DNA from 3 places in the Streptomyces sp. NPDC030893 genome. Region 1 is predicted to be linked to each of the others. Evidence: predicted binding sites of a transcription regulator. Region 1 holds the regulator's gene; each other region holds the start of a gene.
What was found. Region 1 encodes HrcA, which represses chaperone genes, less so after heat shock. Its sites were predicted from a motif close to TTNGCACTCNGNNNNNCNGAGTGCNAA; they were not measured.
Positions count from the first base shown of each region.

Region 2: the regulator HrcA is predicted to act here: its motif matches at 3,145-3,171, upstream of groL (chaperonin GroEL).
Region 3: the regulator HrcA is predicted to act here: its motif matches at 1,925-1,951, upstream of groES (co-chaperone GroES).

Region 1 is NZ_JBVIFC010000001.1:550,202-555,846, reverse strand. Features, by position in the region: gene dnaJ (molecular chaperone DnaJ) at 1-1,106, opposite strand, end outside; gene hrcA (heat-inducible transcriptional repressor HrcA) at 1,106-2,122, opposite strand; gene ACZ434_RS02375 (MBL fold metallo-hydrolase) at 2,285-3,019, shown strand; gene ACZ434_RS02370 (DUF3097 domain-containing protein) at 3,054-3,866, shown strand; gene ACZ434_RS02365 (Uma2 family endonuclease) at 3,844-4,422, opposite strand; gene hemW (radical SAM family heme chaperone HemW) at 4,523-5,645, opposite strand, start outside.
Region 2 is NZ_JBVIFC010000016.1:32,229-37,873, reverse strand. Features, by position in the region: gene ACZ434_RS26155 (glucosyl-3-phosphoglycerate synthase) at 1-428, opposite strand, end outside; SAM riboswitch class I at 567-714, shown strand; gene thrC (threonine synthase) at 733-2,031, shown strand; gene ACZ434_RS26145 (ubiquitin-like small modifier protein 1) at 2,101-2,376, shown strand; gene ACZ434_RS26140 (cold-shock protein) at 2,808-3,011, shown strand; gene groL (chaperonin GroEL) at 3,335-4,957, shown strand; gene ACZ434_RS26130 (MFS transporter) at 5,177-5,645, shown strand, end outside.
Region 3 is NZ_JBVIFC010000002.1:319,276-324,920, forward strand. Features, by position in the region: gene groL (chaperonin GroEL) at 1-1,317, opposite strand, end outside; gene groES (co-chaperone GroES) at 1,469-1,777, opposite strand; gene ACZ434_RS06135 (polysaccharide deacetylase family protein) at 2,080-2,922, opposite strand; gene ACZ434_RS06140 (polysaccharide deacetylase family protein) at 2,919-3,854, opposite strand; gene ACZ434_RS06145 (THUMP-like domain-containing protein) at 3,945-5,120, shown strand; gene ACZ434_RS06150 (hypothetical protein) at 5,143-5,448, opposite strand; gene ACZ434_RS06155 (LCP family protein) at 5,621-5,645, opposite strand, start outside.

The DNA of each region.
Region 1 (5,645 bases):
AACAACCCCTGCTGCCCAGGCTGGAACTGGCCCTGGGGCCGTTCCTCGCCGCGCAGCTTGGAGAGCTCGCGCAGCAGGCGTTCCTGTTCGGGGTCGAGCTTGGTCGGGGTCTGGACCTCGACGTGGACGATGAGGTCGCCCCGGCCGCCGCCGCGCAGGTGGGTGACGCCCCGGCCGTGCAGCGGGATGGACTGGCCGGACTGGGTGCCGGGCCGGATGTCGACCTCCTCCATGCCGTCCAGCGTCTCCAGCGGCACCTTCGTGCCGAGGGCCGCCGCGGTCATCGGGATGGTGACCGTGCAGTGCAGGTCGTCGCCGCGCCGCTGGAAGGTCGGGTGCGGAAGCTCGTTGATCTCGACGTACAGGTCACCGGCGGGACCGCCGCCGGGGCCGACCTCGCCCTCGCCCGCGAGCTGGATCCGGGTGCCGTTGTCGACACCGGCCGGGATCTTGACGGTGAGCGTGCGGCGGGAGCGGACCCGGCCGTCGCCCGCGCACTCCGGACACGGGGTCGGGACCACGGTGCCGAAGCCCTGGCACTGCGGGCAGGGGCGGGACGTCATGACCTGGCCCAGGAAGGAGCGCGTGACCTGCGAGACCTCACCGCGGCCGCGGCACATGTCACAGGTCTGCGCGGTGGTGCCGGGCGCGGCGCCCTCACCGCTGCAGGTGGTGCAGACGATCGCCGTGTCGACCTGGATGTCCTTGGTCGTGCCGAACGCGGCCTCGTCCAGCTCGACCTCGATGCGGATCATCGCGTCCTGGCCCCGGCGGGTGCGCGAGCGCGGCCCGCGCTGCGACGCCGTGCCGAAGAACGCGTCCATGATGTCGGAGAAGTTGCCGAAGCCGCCGGCCCCGAAGCCGCCCGCGCCGCCGGCGCCGCCCGCCTGCGAGAGCGGGTCGCCGCCGAGGTCGTAGACCTGCTTCTTCTGCGGGTCCGACAGCACCTCGTAAGCGGCGTTGATCTCCTTGAACCGCTCCTGGGTCTTCGGATCCGGGTTGACGTCCGGATGCAGCTCGCGGGCGAGCCGCCGGAAGGCCTTCTTGATCTCCTCCTGCGACGCGTCGCGGCGCACGCCGAGTACGGCGTAGTAGTCCGTGGCCACTACGACTCCGCCAGGATCTGTCCGACGTACCGTGCCACTGCGCGTACCGCTCCCATCGTTCCGGGGTAGTCCATGCGGGTCGGTCCGACCACGCCGAGCTTGGCGACAGCCTCGCCGCCCGAACCGTAGCCGACCGACACGACGGACGTGGAGTTGAGTCCTTCGTGTGCGTTCTCGTGACCGATACGGACGGTCACGCCCGGATCCTTGGCCTCGCCGAGCAGCTTGAGGAGCACGACCTGCTCCTCCAGCGCCTCCAGGACGGGCCGGATCACCAGGGGGAAGTCATGTCCGAAGCGGGTGAGATTGGCGGTGCCGCCGATCATCAGCCGTTCCTCGTTCTCCTCGACGAGCGTCTCCAGGAGAGTGGAGAGCACCGTCGAGACCGTACCGCGGTCCTCGGCCTCGAAGGCCTCCGGGAGATCCTCCACCAGACTCGGCACATCGGTGAACCTGCGGCCGGCGACCCGGCTGTTGAGCCTCGCCCGCAGGTCCGCGAGGGACGCCTCGCCGAACGGCGCCGGGCAGTCGACCATGCGCTGCTCGACCCGGCCGGTGTCCGTGATCAGCACCAGCATCAGCCGCGCGGGCGCGAGCGCCAGCAGTTCCACGTGCCGCACCGTCGAGCGGGTCAGCGACGGGTACTGCACGACGGCGACCTGCCGGGTGAGCTGCGCCAGCAGCCGTACGGTCCTGGTGACCACGTCGTCGAGGTCGACGGCGCCCTCGAGGAAGTTCTGGATGGCGCGCCGCTCGGGCGCGGTCATCGGCTTCACACCGGCGAGCTTGTCGACGAACAGCCGGTAGCCCTTGTCGGTGGGGATGCGCCCGGCGCTGGTGTGCGGCTGGGCGATGAAGCCCTCGTCCTCCAGGGCCGCCATGTCGTTGCGCACGGTGGCCGGGGAGACGCCGAGGTTGTGCCGCTCGGTCAGCGCCTTGGAGCCGACGGGCTCCTCGGTGCCCACATAGTCCTGGACGATGGCGCGCAGCACCTGGAGCCTGCGTTCACTGAGCATCGCGCACACCTCCAGTAGCCTTCCGCCCGGTAACGTCTCTGGCACTCTTCGCACGCGAGTGCCAGACTTCCCCGGCCCAGTGTACGGCCGGGGGGTACGCCCCGGGCAAGGCCGGTCCCGCGCCGTCGCGCCGGGCGGGGTCGTCCCCGATAGCGTCGCGGCATGACCGTGACTTGGGAAGAGTCGGGATGGGAGCAAGTGGCGCCCGGGGTGGGGCGGTGCCGGCTGCCGGTGTGGGACTGCACGGCGGGGCTCGTGGTGGGGGCGGGCGGTGTGCTGCTCGTCGACGCGGGCTCCGGTCTGGGCGAGGGCGCACGGTTGCGGGCCGAGGCGCAGGCGCTCTCCGGCCGCCGTGTGACGCATCTCGCGCTCACCCATCCCCACTTCGATCACGTCCTCGGGGCGGCGGCGTTCGCGGGCGTGGAGGTGTTCGGGGCAGTGGGCGTGGAGACGGTGCTCGCGGGTCGCGGGCGGGAGGAGCTGCGGGCGGACGCGGTGGGTCACGGGCTGGACGCGCGGGTGGCGGAGGAGGCCGTCGACGCGCTGGTGGTGCCCCGGCACGTGGTGTCCGGCGAGTGGACGCTCGACCTCGGCCTGGACGGCGGCCGGCAGGTGCTGCTGGCGAACGTGGGCCCGGGGCACACCGCCCACGATCTCGCGGTGCTCGTCCCCGGTGACCCGGAGGTGGTGTTCTGCGGCGACCTGGTCGAGGAGTCCGGCGAACCGCAGGCCGGCCCGGACGCCGTACCGGAGCGGTGGCCGGCCGCGCTGGACCGGCTGCTGGAGCTGGGCGGCGAGGACGCGCGGTACGTCCCCGGGCATGGCGCGGTGGTGGACGCGGCGTTCGTCCGGGCGCAACGCGACGCCCTGGCGGCCCGTTTCGGCGTGTCGGACTGATCGTCGGCGGCGGGATCCTCGTATCGTCGTCAGAATGCGCCAGTACTCCGCCGATCTGACCCCTCCGTGGAAGAAGCCGCAGCCGGTTCCCGAGGTCGCGGCCGAGCCCGGCCTGGTGGTGGAGGAGCCCGGCACCGGGTTCTGCGGCGCGGTGATCCGCTGCGAGGCGGGCACGGTGACCCTGGAGGACCGCTTCGGCAAGCACCGGGTGTTCCCGCTGGAGCCGCGCGGGTTCCTGCTGGAGGGCCGCGTGGTGACGCTGGTCCGGCCCGCTTCCGGTCCCCGCAGGCCGGCCCGTACGGCATCGGGGTCGGTGGCCGTCCCCGGCGCGCGGGCACGGGTGGCCCGCGCGGGACGCATCTACGTCGAGGGGCGGCACGACGCGGAGCTGGTCGAGAAGGTGTGGGGCGACGACCTGCGCATCGAGGGGGTGGTCGTCGAGTACCTGGAGGGCGTGGACGACCTGCCGTCGATCGTGGCGGAGTTCGCGCCGGGTTCGGACGCGCGGCTCGGTGTCCTGGTGGACCACTTGGTCCCGGGCTCGAAGGAGTGGCGCATCGCGGAGGCGGTGACGAGCGAGCACGCGCTGGTGGTGGGCCACCCGTACATCGACGTGTGGGAGGCGGTGAAGCCGGCGTCGGTGGGGATCGAGGCCTGGCCCCGGGTGCCGCGGGGGCAGGACTGGAAGACGGGGGTGTGCGCGGCGCTGGGCTGGCGCGTGGCGAACACGGGCGAGGCGTGGCAGCGGATCCTCGGCTCGGTCCGCTCGTACAAGGACCTGGAGCCGCAGCTGCTGGGCCGCGTCGAGGAGCTGATCGACTTCGTCACGGAAAGCGGTGGGGCTTGACGCCCGGGAAGGTGCCGAACTCGGCCGTGTCCAGGCCGATGCCCAGCATGTCGAGCGGCAGCCGATCCCCGAAGTCGAGCTTCAGCTGCGCCTGGTAGTCGGCGTCGTCACCCTCCCCGACGGGCAGCGTGAGCAGCACACAGTGCGCCATGATCGGATCGATGACGAGGTAGGCGGGGATCCTGCCCGCGGCGTAGATCGACCGCTTGACGATGTAGTCGCGCACGACGCTGGTCCTGGTCACCACCTCGACCACCAGCGCGATCACCTCGGACGACAGCAGGCGCCCGGACTCGGGTGTCGCGTCGCGACGGAGAACCACCAGATCCGGCACGGGTTCGCTGGCCTCGTCGATGATGTCGACGTCCTGGGTCTGAAGCCGGGCCCACTGCTTGCGCGGGATCTGGTCCAGTACGTCTTCCACGATCATGTTGTGCACAAGATCGGGGCCGGCCATCATCACGATTTCCCCCCGGAGGAGCTCGACCCTGACGCCCTCGGGAGGCTCGAACTCCTCGAAGAACCTGGTCATCCCACGCTCGTCCACAGCGGTCATCTCCGTGGCCCTCCACATCCGCCGCGTCCTTTCGGCGGCAGCCTACGAACCAGGTTAGGGACCGAATCCGCGTTCCGCAGTGATTCACTCCGCCGAGTGATCAGTCCACCAGGTCCCTGACCACGGCGTCCGCGAGCAGCCGTCCGCGCAGTGTCAGCACGGCCCGCCCCGCCCCGTACGGACCCTCTTGCAACAGCCCGTCCGCGAGTGCACGTCGCGAAGCCGCCAGTCCGTCCTCCCGCAGCAGTGACAGCGGTACGCCCTCCCGCAGCCGCAGCTCCAGCAGGATCCGCTCCACCCTCCGGTCCTCGTCCGACAGGACCTCGCGGCCCGCCCCCGGCGACCGCCCCTGCGCCAGTGCCGCCGCGTACGCGCCCGGGTGCTTGACGTTCCACCAGCGCACCCCGCCGACGTGGGAGTGGGCGCCGGGGCCCGCGCCCCACCAGTCGGCGCCGCGCCAGTACAGCTCGTTGTGCAGGCAGCGCCCGGCGTCGGAGGTGGCCCAGTTGGACACCTCGTACCAGTCGAAGCCCGCCGCCGACAGCATCTCCTCGGCGATCAGGTAGCGGTCGGCGTGCACGTCGTCGTCGGTCATGGGCACCTCGCCGCGCCGGATGCGGCGGGCGAGCTGGGTCCCCTCCTCGACGATCAGCGCGTACGCCGAGACGTGGTCCGGCCCCGCGCCGATCGCCGCGTCCAGGGACGCCCGCCAGTCGTCGTCGGACTCCCCCGGTGTGCCGTAGATCAGGTCGAGGTTGACGTGGTCGAAGCCGGCCGCGCGTGCCTCGGCGACGCAGGCCTCGGGGCGGCCGGGGGTGTGGGTGCGGTCGAGGATCCTCAGCACATGCTGCCGGGCGCTCTGCATGCCGAAGGAGATCCGGTTGAAGCCGCCCTCGCGGAGGGCCGTCAGATAGGCCGGGCCGACCGACTCCGGGTTCGCCTCCGTCGTCACCTCGGCGTCCGCCGCCAGGCCGAACTCCTCCCGGATCGCGCCCAGCATCCGTACGAGGTCGTCGGCGGCGAGCAGGGTGGGCGTACCGCCTCCGACGAACACCGTACGGACCTCGCGCGGGTCGTCGCCGAGCACCTTCCGCGCCAGCCGGACCTCGTCGACGAGTGTCCCGGCGTAGTTGTCGCGGGAGGCCAGGACGCCGCCGGTGCCGCGCAGCTCGGTCGCGGTGTAGGTGTTGAAGTCGCAGTAGCCGCAGCGGGTCGCGCAGTAC
Region 2 (5,645 bases), on a different contig from region 1:
CCGACGATGCCGGAGACGAAGTCGGAGGAGAACTCCCGCAGGTCGGCGTCGACGAAGCACACGATGTCGCCGCGCGTGACCAGCAGCGACCGCCACAGCACCTCGCCCTTGCCGGGCACCGCCGGCAGGCGGGGCAGGATCGTGTCCCGGTGCACCACCGTCGCGCCGGCCGCCGCCGCCTCCTCGGCGGTGCGGTCGGTCGAGCCCGAGTCGACCACCACCACCTCGTCGACCAGCGGCACGCGCAGCATCAGGTCGTGCCGGATCACCGACACGATCGCGCCGACCGTGGCCTCCTCGTTCAGCGCCGGCAGCACCACGCTCACCGTCTGTCCCGTGGCACGTTTCGCCGCCAGGATCCGGTGGAGCGGGCGGTCGGCCACGGACCAGGAACGGTCGGTCAGCCAGCGCTCGACTTCTTCCAGCACGGTCCCGGGCTCCTCACTGGCCTGTGATCCATCTCGCGGTTCGGACGACTATCTCAACCCACCAGGCCTTCGGTTACAGTCTTGAACAACGCCGAGGCCCACCGCATGCCGGGGGTCGCCGCGCGGACAACTGAACACCGCTCATCCAGAGGGGCAGAGGGATACGGCCCGATGAAGCCCCGGCAACCCTCCAGTCGGTTCTTGTCACGCGGACGTGGCGAGGCTCCCGGCTAGGGAAGGTGCCAAATCCGTCTCACGGCGAGATGCGTCGTGAGGAAGATGAGGAGAAAGGGCCTCGCCTCACATGGCTGTGCAGACTTTTGCAAGCACCACCGACTCCGCCGCCGCGAACGCCGTCGATCTGGGCCCCGCCGCCGCGCTCTCCTGCCGCGAATGCGGCCACCGCGTGCCCCTCGGACCCGTCTTCGCCTGCGAGGAGTGTTTCGGCCCGCTGGAGATCGCCTACGACTTCTCCGCCTACGACACCGAGCAGCTGCGGGCCCGGATCGAAGCGGGCCCCGCGAACATCTGGCGTTACGCGCCCCTGCTGCCCGTCCCGGCGGACGTGGCGACCAAGCCGAACCTGAACCCCGGCTGGACCAAGCTCGTCCAGGCCGACAACCTCGCCCGCGAACTGGGCGTCGACCCCGGGAAGCTGTTCGTCAAGGACGACTCCGGCAACCCCACGCACTCCTTCAAGGACCGCGTCGTCGCCCAGGCCCTCGAGGCCGCCCGCGCCTTCGGCTTCACCACCCTCTCCTGCTCCTCCACCGGCAACCTGGCCGGCGCGGTCGGCGCCGCCGCCGCCCGGGCGGGCCTGCGCTCCTGCGTGTTCATCCCGCACGACCTGGAGCAGGGCAAGGTCGTCATGGCCGCCGTCTACGGCGGCGAACTCGTCGGCATCGAGGGCAACTACGACGACGTCAACCGCTTCTGCTCCGAGCTGATCGGCGACCCGGCCGGCGAGGGCTGGGGCTTCGTCAACGTCAACCTGCGGCCGTACTACGCGGAGGGCTCCAAGACCCTCGCGTACGAGATCTGCGAGCAGCTGGGATGGCGGCTGCCCGACCAGATCGTCGTGCCGATCGCCTCCGGCTCGCAGCTCACGAAGATCGACAAGGGGCTGCAGGAGCTGATCGGGCTCGGGCTGGTCGAGGACAGGCCGTACAAGATCTTCGGTGCCCAGGCGGAGGGCTGCTCGCCGGTGTCCACCGCGTACAAGGCGGGGCACGACGTCGTCCGCCCGCAGAAGCCGGACACGATCGCCAAGTCGCTGGCGATCGGGAACCCGGCGGACGGGCCGTACGTACTGGACATCGCCCGGCGGACGGGCGGGGCGGTGGAGGACGTGGACGACGTGCGGGTCGTCGACGCGATCAGGCTGCTCGCGCGGACCGAGGGGATCTTCGCGGAGACCGCCGGGGGTGTGACGGTGGGGGTCACCAGGAAGCTGCTCGAGGGCGGTGCGCTCGATCCGTCGTTGACCACCGTCGTGCTCAACACGGGGGATGGTCTCAAGACGCTCGACGCGGTGGCGGGGACGGGGATGACCGCGACGATCCGTCCCAGCCTCGAGTCGTTCCATGAGGCCGGGCTCGGCTGAGTCGTTCGTCCACGGGGCCGCGGAGGCTGGCCGCGTCCCTGGGTGTGTTTTGTCTGACCGGAGGTTTTCATGAGCGTGAGCGTTCGTATCCCGACCATTCTGCGTACCTACACCGGTGGGCGGGCCGAGGTTGCCGCCGAGGGGGCGACCCTCGGCGAGGTCATCCAGGACCTGGAGAAGAACCACACCGGGATCGCCGCCCGGGTGCTGGACGATCAGGGCAAGCTGCGGCGGTTCGTGAACGTCTACGTCAATGACGACGACGTGCGGTTCGAGCAGGGGCTCGAGACGGCCACCCCGGACGGGGCCGGTGTGTCGATCATTCCGGCGGTCGCCGGCGGCTGATCGTTACCTTCGGTAACGACGGTTACCGAAGGTTCGGGTCATTGCCCCCTCCGTGAGAGATGCGGAGGGGGCAATTCCATGAGGTTGAGCGCGGTAGGGTTGGGGAACGCGCTCCCGATCCACTGATCGAGCACCCTGAATTTCTGCCGCCGGCCCGACCGGATGTAGCCAAAGTGTGGCCACTTTCTGCGGCATTTGTGACCTTTGTCCGGCCCGTCTTGCCCTGAAATCAGGCGAATTCTCGCCACATTCCGGACCGCCGACGTCCAGATTTCTCGTCCGATTGACCTGTTGCAGACGGCAGTTGGGCAGATACATTCAGCCGCGGTCGACGCGTTCCGGCGCACGCCCCCAACCGTTTGGGGGGTGAGGTCTGACCCGGATCCGCGAAGTGTGGATCTGTGCAAGGGCCAGTAATAGGGGAGTTAGGCATGGCTCAGGGCACCGTCAAGTGGTTCAACGCGGAGAAGGGGTACGGCTTCATCGCGGTCGACGGTGGTGCGGATGTTTTCGTCCACTACAGCGCGATCCAGATGGACGGCTACCGCACCCTCGAAGAAGGCCAGCGGGTCGAGTTCGAGATCTCGCAGGGTCAGAAGGGCCCGCAGGCCGACATGGTCCGGCTCAGCGCCTGAACGCGCTACCAGCCGCAAGCATCTTCTGCCGACGAAGGGCCCGCACCCCCCGGGGTGCGGGCCCTTCGCCGTGCGTGCGCGGCCGAGCGGTGTTCGCGCGCGGCTGAGCGCCCCCGTGTACTCCTCCTGGGCGCTTGCACTCGCATGGGTCGAGTGCTAATCATTGGCGTTAGCACTCTGAAGGTGAGAGTGACAACGTAAGGACCGGGTCGGTGAGGCCCGCGGGCCTCGTGGGGCAAGGAACCACGGGCCGGCGAGCCGTCCGTCGCGGGCGCGGGCGCGGTCCGAAGGAATCACCCCCAGTCCTGGAGGGACCACTTCACATGGCCAAGATCATCGCGTTCGACGAGGAGGCGCGGCGCGGCCTCGAGCGCGGCATGAACCAGCTCGCGGACGCCGTCAAGGTGACGCTCGGCCCCAAGGGCCGCAACGTCGTCCTCGAGAAGAAGTGGGGCGCCCCCACGATCACCAACGACGGTGTGTCCATCGCCAAGGAGATCGAGCTCGAGGACCCGTACGAGAAGATCGGCGCCGAGCTGGTCAAGGAAGTCGCCAAGAAGACGGACGACGTCGCCGGTGACGGTACGACCACCGCGACCGTTCTCGCCCAGGCCCTGGTCAAGGAGGGCCTGCGCAACGTAGCCGCCGGCGCCAACCCGATGGCCCTCAAGCGCGGTATCGAGAAGGCCGTCGAGGCCGTCTCCGGTGCCCTGCTGGAGCAGGCGAAGGACGTCGAGACGAAGGAGCAGATCGCCTCCACGGCCTCCATCTCCGCCGCCGACACCCAGATCGGCGAGCTCATCGCCGAGGCCATGGACAAGGTCGGCAAGGAAGGCGTCATCACCGTCGAGGAGTCCCAGACCTTCGGTCTGGAGCTGGAGCTCACCGAGGGTATGCGCTTCGACAAGGGCTACATCTCGGCGTACTTCGCCACCGACATGGAGCGTATGGAGGCCGTCCTCGACGACCCGTACATCCTGATCGCGAACTCCAAGATCTCCAACGTCAAGGACCTGCTCCCGCTCCTGGAGAAGGTCATGCAGTCGGGCAAGCCGCTGCTGATCATCGCCGAGGACGTCGAGGGCGAGGCCCTGTCGACCCTGGTCGTCAACAAGATCCGCGGCACCTTCAAGTCCGTCGCGGTCAAGGCCCCGGGCTTCGGCGACCGCCGCAAGGCCATGCTCGGCGACATCGCCATCCTCACGGGCGGCGAGGTCATCTCCGAGGAGGTCGGCCTCAAGCTGGAGAACGCGACGCTCGACCTGCTGGGCAAGGCCCGCAAGGTCGTCATCACCAAGGACGAGACCACCATCGTCGACGGTGCCGGCTCGGCCGACCAGGTCCAGGGCCGCGTGAACCAGATCCGCGCCGAGATCGAGAACAGCGACTCGGACTACGACCGCGAGAAGCTCCAGGAGCGCCTGGCGAAGCTCGCCGGCGGTGTCGCGGTCATCAAGGCCGGTGCCGCCACCGAGGTGGAGCTCAAGGAGCGCAAGCACCGCATCGAGGACGCCGTGCGCAACGCCAAGGCGGCCGTCGAGGAGGGCATCGTCGCCGGTGGTGGCGTGGCCCTGCTCCAGGCCTCCCAGGTCTTCGAGAAGCTGGAGCTCGAGGGTGACGAGGCGACCGGCGCCAACGCCGTGAAGCTCGCCCTGGAGGCCCCGCTGAAGCAGATCGCCGTCAACGGTGGTCTCGAGGGCGGCGTCGTCGTGGAGAAGGTCCGCAACCTCCAGGTCGGCCACGGCCTGAACGCCGCGACCGGCGAGTACGTCGACATGATCGCCGAGGGCATCATCGACCCGGCGAAGGTGACCCGTTCCGCGCTGCAGAACGCCGCCTCCATCGCCGCGCTGTTCCTCACCACCGAGGCCGTCATCGCCGACAAGCCGGAGAAGGCCGCGGCCCCGGCCGGCGGCGGCATGCCGGGCGGTGACATGGACTTCTGATCCCTCCGGGATCGGATCCGTCCGTCGCGTGACCGAGGGCGGCATCCCCTGTTGTTCCGACAGGGGATGCCGCCCTCGGGTGTTGTCGAGGGTGGGGGCGCGGGGTTATCAGGTGATTTGAGCGGGTGTGTCGCTCGGGTTTGAACTTGCTTAAGTCAATCAATCTCCATATAGTTGCCTGAGTCAAGTAGACCTGAGTCATCACGGAGAACCCCCTTCATGTCCGACGCACCCGTCCGATCCGACACGACCGGCACCGCCGCGCCGCCCAAGACCGGTGCCGTGGTGCCCGTACTCGCCTTCGGCGGCATCGTGGTCTCGCTGATGCAGACCCTGGTGATCCCGATCGTGGGACAGCTGCCGCAGTACCTGAACGCCTCCGCCGCGGACACCGCCTGGGCCATCACCGCCACCCTGCTCGCCGCCGCCGTCGCCACGCCGGTCATGGGCCGCCTCGGCGACATGTACGGCAAGCGCCGCATGCTGCTGATCAGCATGGGCATGCTGGTCGTCGGCTCCGTGGTCGCCGGGCTCAGCGACTCCCTGCTCCCGATGATCGTCGGCCGTGCCCTCCAGGGCCTGTCGTCCGGTGTGATCCCGCTCGGCATCAGCATCCTGCGCGACGAACTGCCCGCGGAGAAGCTGGGCTCCGCCACCGCGATGATCAGCGCCTCCCTCGGCGTCGGCG
Region 3 (5,645 bases), on a different contig from region 1:
ACCGGTGGCCTCGTCGCCGGTCTTGTCGAGGTTGCCCTCGAGGACCTTGACGGCGTGGACCAGCGCGGAGCCACCACCGGAGACGATGCCCTCCTCGACCGCGGCGCGGGTCGCGGAGATGGCGTCCTCCAGACGGTGCTTCTTCTCCTTCAGCTCCACCTCGGTGGCGGCGCCGACCTTGATGACGCACACGCCGCCGGCGAGCTTCGCGAGGCGCTCCTGGAGCTTCTCGCGGTCCCAGTCGGAGTCGGTGGTCTCGATCTCGGCCTTGATCTGGCCGACGCGACCGGTCACGTCCTCCTTGTTGCCACCGCCGTCGACGATCGTGGTGTCGTCCTTGGTGACGGTGACGCGGCGGGCGGAGCCCAGCACGTCCAGACCGACCTGGTCGAGCTTGAGGCCGACCTCCTCGGAGACGACCGTGGCGCCGGTGAGGACGGCCATGTCCTGCAGCATCGCCTTGCGGCGGTCACCGAAGCCGGGGGCCTTGACGGCGACCGCGTTGAAGGTGCCGCGGATCTTGTTGACGACCAGGGTCGACAGGGCCTCGCCCTCGACGTCCTCGGCGATGATCAGCAGCGGCTTGGAGGCGTTGGCCTGGATGACCTTCTCCAGCAGCGGCAGCAGCTCCGCGATGGAGGCGATCTTGCCCTGGGTGATCAGGATGTACGGGTCGTCGAGGACGGCCTCCATGCGCTCCTGGTCCGTCACGAAGTACGGCGACAGGTAGCCCTTGTCGAAGGCCATGCCCTCGGTGAAGTCCAGCTCCAGGCCGAAGGTGTTGGACTCCTCGACGGTGATGACACCGTCCTTGCCGACCTTGTCCATCGCCTCGGCGATGAGCTCGCCGACCTGCTGGTCCTGGGCGGACAGCGCGGCGACGGCGGCGATGTCGGACTTCTCGTCGATCGGGCGGGCCGAGGCGAGCAGGTCCTCGGAGACCGCGGCAACGGCGGCGTCGATGCCCTTCTTCAGGGCGGCCGGGGAGGCACCGGCGGCGACGTTCTTCAGGCCCTCGCGGACCAGCGCCTGGGCCAGCACGGTGGCGGTGGTGGTGCCGTCACCCGCGATGTCGTTGGTCTTGGTCGCCACCTCCTTCACCAGCTGCGCGCCGAGGTTCTCGTACGGGTCCTCGATCTCGACCTCGCGGGCGATCGTGACACCGTCGTTGGTGATGGTGGGGGCGCCGAACTTCTTGTCGATGACGACGTTGCGGCCCTTCGGACCGATCGTCACCTTCACCGTGTCGGCAAGCTTGTTGACGCCGCGCTCGAGGGCGCGACGGGCGTCCTCGTCGAACTTCAGGATCTTCGCCATGGCAGCGGGAGCCCTCTCGGAAATCTAGGTGAAATCACCGCGCCCCCGGTCACCCGGCTCCTTGTCGGATGCTGGGGCCAGGGGCGCGGTGTTCGAGCAAAAGTGCTTGCTTCGAGGTCGGGTGCTCCGGGGGGTTGTCCCCGGGGTTCCCTTACTTCTCGACGATCGCGAGGACGTCGCGGGCCGAGAGGACGAGGTACTCCTCGCCGTTGTACTTGACCTCGGTGCCGCCGTACTTGCTGTACAGAACGACGTCGCCGACCTTCACGTCGAGCTCGACGCGCTTGCCGTCCTCGATGCGGCCCGGACCGATGGCCAGGACGACGCCCTCCTGGGGCTTCTCCTTGGCGGTGTCCGGAATGACCAGGCCCGAAGCCGTGGTCTGCTCGGCGTCGAGCGGCTGGACCACGATGCGGTCCTCGAGCGGCTTGATGGCAACCTTGGAGCTGGCGGTCGTCACGATCCGACCTCCCCCTTCGGAGATCTCACGGGGTTAACTGTCTGAGGTGGCGACCAGGTCGATCCGTCGTCGCGGGTGCCGGACCTGCCCGTCGCGTGTGTTGGCACTCTCCAGGGGGGAGTGCCAGAACTGAGACTATGACTGCGGTTAGCACTCGGTCAAGCGGAGTGCCAGTTGCCGTGCGGCGCGTCGGCGGTGGGGGCGTTGGTCGCACCGGGTTGTGCAGCTGGCGGTGTTGCAGTGACCGTTACTGGGGGCTGCCGCCCCCAGGCCCCCGCTTCGGCCCTGAACGGGCCTCGTCCTCAAACTCCCCCAGAGGGGGTACCCCCAGACGGGCTGCTATGTGAGCGGTGCTCCTCAGGGACCCCCCACCGGCCGGAAGGCGAGTCGTGTTCGTCAGGGGCCCCCGATGGGATGCGACGCCCTGCGTAGTCCTCCAGGCGGCCCACCCTCAGCCCCCGCTGCCCCAACTCCCCCAGCAGCCGTTCCGTTCGTTGCGCCAGTGTCAGGGGCGGGGCCTCGCCCGACGGTACGGAGATGATGTCGCCGGGGGTCAGATCGTGGGGGCCGTGGGTGTAGGTGAGGTGGCCGTCGGGTTCCAGGGTGGCCCGCCACAGGACCACCGCGGCGATGCCGCAGTCGGCGGCGGCACGCAGGGTGGTGGTGTCGTACGTGCCGTAGGGCGGGCGGAAGAGGCGGGGGCGGACGCCGAAGCGGGACGTGAGCTTGCGCTGCTGGCCGCAGATCTCGGCGCGCTGGCCGGCGTACGGCAGGCCGCGCAGGGCGGCATGGTCGAGGGTGTGATTCTGCAGGCTCGCGCCGACCGCGCGCAGCCGGGCGAAGTGGGCGTAGCCGGGGCCCACCACACTGTCCGTCAGGAACATGCTGACGGGGAGCCGGCGTTCGCGCACCAGGTCGATGAAGCGGGGGTCGCGTTCGGCGCCGTCGTCGTAGGTGAGGAAGACGACCCTGTCGTCGGTCGGGATGTGGTCGACGACGGGCGGGAGGGCGGCCCGGGAGGCGCTGTCCGCCGCCGTCGGCCCTGCCGGTGCGGCGCGCCGGAGCGGGCCGTCCGACGGGGCGCATCCCGCGCCCAGCAGGGCGACGGCCGCCAGGAGGGCCGGCAGGGCCCTCCCCCGCCTCACAGGTAGTCCTCCAGCCGGGCCACCGCGTATCCCTCGGCCGTGACCTTGTCGAGGAAGCGGCGGACCATGTCCGGCATCGTGCCCTTCCAGTCGTCGCGGCCCCGGAAGTGGGTGAGGACGATGTCGCCGGGGTGCAGCGAGCGGTCCCACTCGCGGTACTCCCAGCGGTCGACGAACACCTCCTCGTTCCAGAGGGGGACGTGGGTGATGCCGCAGGACTTGGCGGCGCGCAGGGTGTTCTTGTCGTAGTTGCCGTAGGGCGGGCGGAAGAGGGCGGGGCGTTCGCCGTAGCGCTTCTCCATGACCTTCTGCATGCCGCAGATCTCGCGCTTCTGGCGGCTGTACGACAGGGCCGGCAGGTAGGGGTGGTGGAGGGTGTGGTTCTGCAGGCCGACGCCCCGGTCCCGCATCTCCTCGAAGTAGCCGTAGTCGTCCTTGACGAGGTAGTCGCTGAGGAAGGCCGTGTACGGGATCTTCAGCTCGCTCATCATCCGCAGGAACGCGGGGTCCTTCTCCTCGCCGTCGTCGATGGTGAGGAAGAGGATCTTCTCCTTGGTGGGGACGGTGGTGAAGACCGGGGGGAGTCCCAGGCGGCGGTGGCCGGCGACCTCGAAGCCGTCGCGGGTGGTGATCCTCGGCTTCCTCGCCGGGGGCGGCGGGGCCGTCCGGGGCACCTTCTTCAGGCCCCAGCGTTTCGCGGCGGCGACCCGTGCGGCGTGGGCGGCGCGCAGCTTGGTGGCGTAGGCGTCGAGGGCACGGGCCGGGGGCGCCTGGAGGGGCTGCTGGCCGCCCGCCGGTTCGACCTCGACGCCGTCGCCCTGTCCGCAGGCCGAGGCGATGGTGGCGAGAGCGAGTACGGCGAGGGCGGTCCGTACACGCACACGTACGCCACACCTCGGCCGGTTTTTATCGTTTTGTCGTACTGCTCGCATGGGGCCGGATCCTCGCAGCCGGACGCCCCGGACCCGGCCCGACACCGCGGCCGGAGGCGTACGGTCCACCGACTGGCCCACAATGACCCGGTGAACGACCTCGCCCCGCTCCTCACCCCCGAAGGCCGCGCCCTCCTCGACGAGGTGCGCGACACCGACCCGGCGCGCGAACTCGCCGTCGCGACCCGGCTGCGCCGCGAGCACCCCGCCGAACTGGTGTCGGCCGCGCTCGGCCAGGCGCGGCTGCGGCAGCGCGCGGTGGCGAAGTTCGGGGCGCAGGACGCGCGGCGGATGTTCTTCACGCCCAACGGGGTCGAGCAGTCGACGCGGGCGAGTGTGGCGGCGTACCGCGCGGGGCGGTTCAGGGAGCTCGGCGTGACCTCCGTCGCCGACCTGTGCTGCGGGATCGGCGGGGACGCGATCGCGCTGGCCCGCGCCGGGATCCGCGTCCTGGCGGTGGACCGCGACCCGCTCACCGCGGCGGCCGCCCGGGCCAACGCCGACGCGCTGGGGCTGGCCGACCTGATCGAGGTGCGCGAGGCGGACGTGACGGAGGTGGACACGGCCGGCTACGACGCCGTGTTCGTCGACCCGGCCCGGCGCGGCGGGCGGGGGCGCATCTTCGACCACGAGGCCTACTCGCCCCCGCTGTCCTGGGCCGTCACGGCGGCCCGTACGGCATCCCGCGCCGCCGCGCTCAAGGTCGCGCCCGGCATCCCGCACGAGGCGGTGCCCGCCGGCGCGGAGGCCGAGTGGATCTCGGACGGCGGGGAGGTGAAGGAGGCGGTGCTGTGGTTCGGCGCCGGGCAGGTGGCCCCGGTACGGGCCACCCTGCTGCCCGGCCCGCGCACCCTCGCCTCCCGGGGCCTGCCCGACCCCGCCGTACGCCCGCCCGGCCGGTACCTGTACGAGCCCGACGGCGCCGTCATCCGGGCCCATCTCGTCGCCGAGGTCGCCGAGGAACTCGACGGCGGGCTCCTCGACGCGACCATCGCCTACATCACCGCCGACGAGCACCGCCCGACGCCGTACGCCACCGCCTACGAGCTCACCGACCGGCTCCCCTTCAACGTCAAGAAGCTGAAGGCGCTGCTGCGGGAGCGCTCGGTCGGCACCCTGACCGTCAAGAAGCGCGGGTCGGCGGTCGAGCCGGAGGAGCTGCGCCGCAAGGTGCTGCCCAAGCCGCACGGCCGCGAGTCCGTCACGGTCTTCCTCACCCGTGTCAACGGCGCCCCGACCATGCTGCTGGGCCACCCGGTGCGCTGAGAGGACGGTCCGGGCCACCGCCTCAGGACGCGACGATCTCCTTGCCGATCGCGAACCCCTTGGCCGGCCCCTCCGGGATCACCGCGTCGGTGCCGTAGGGGACCCGGTGCTCGTCCACGTACGTGGCCTTCTTCCCGGCAGGGCACGTCAGGACGGTCACCGCCCCGTCGTCGTCGAAGTCGTCGACGATCACGTACACCGGAATGCCGGCCCGTGCGCACTCACGGCGCCTGCGGACGCGGTCGCGCTGGAGATTGCGGTGTCCGGGCGAGGCGACCTCGATGGCCCCTTCGATGATCTCGGCCCGGTAGCCCTCGGGGAGATCCATGGCCTTCCACGCCTGCCACAGGACCTCGTCCAGATCGGAACCCGGCTCGGAAGTGTGGGTGCGGGCGCCACTGCGGCACAAGCGACACGGTGACGCTACGCGTCCGGGACGCACGCCGTGCCGGGGCCGGCCTCGATCAGCCGAACGGGTGATCACCTCGCCTCGCCTCGCCTCACCTCAGTGAGGCCCACAGCTCG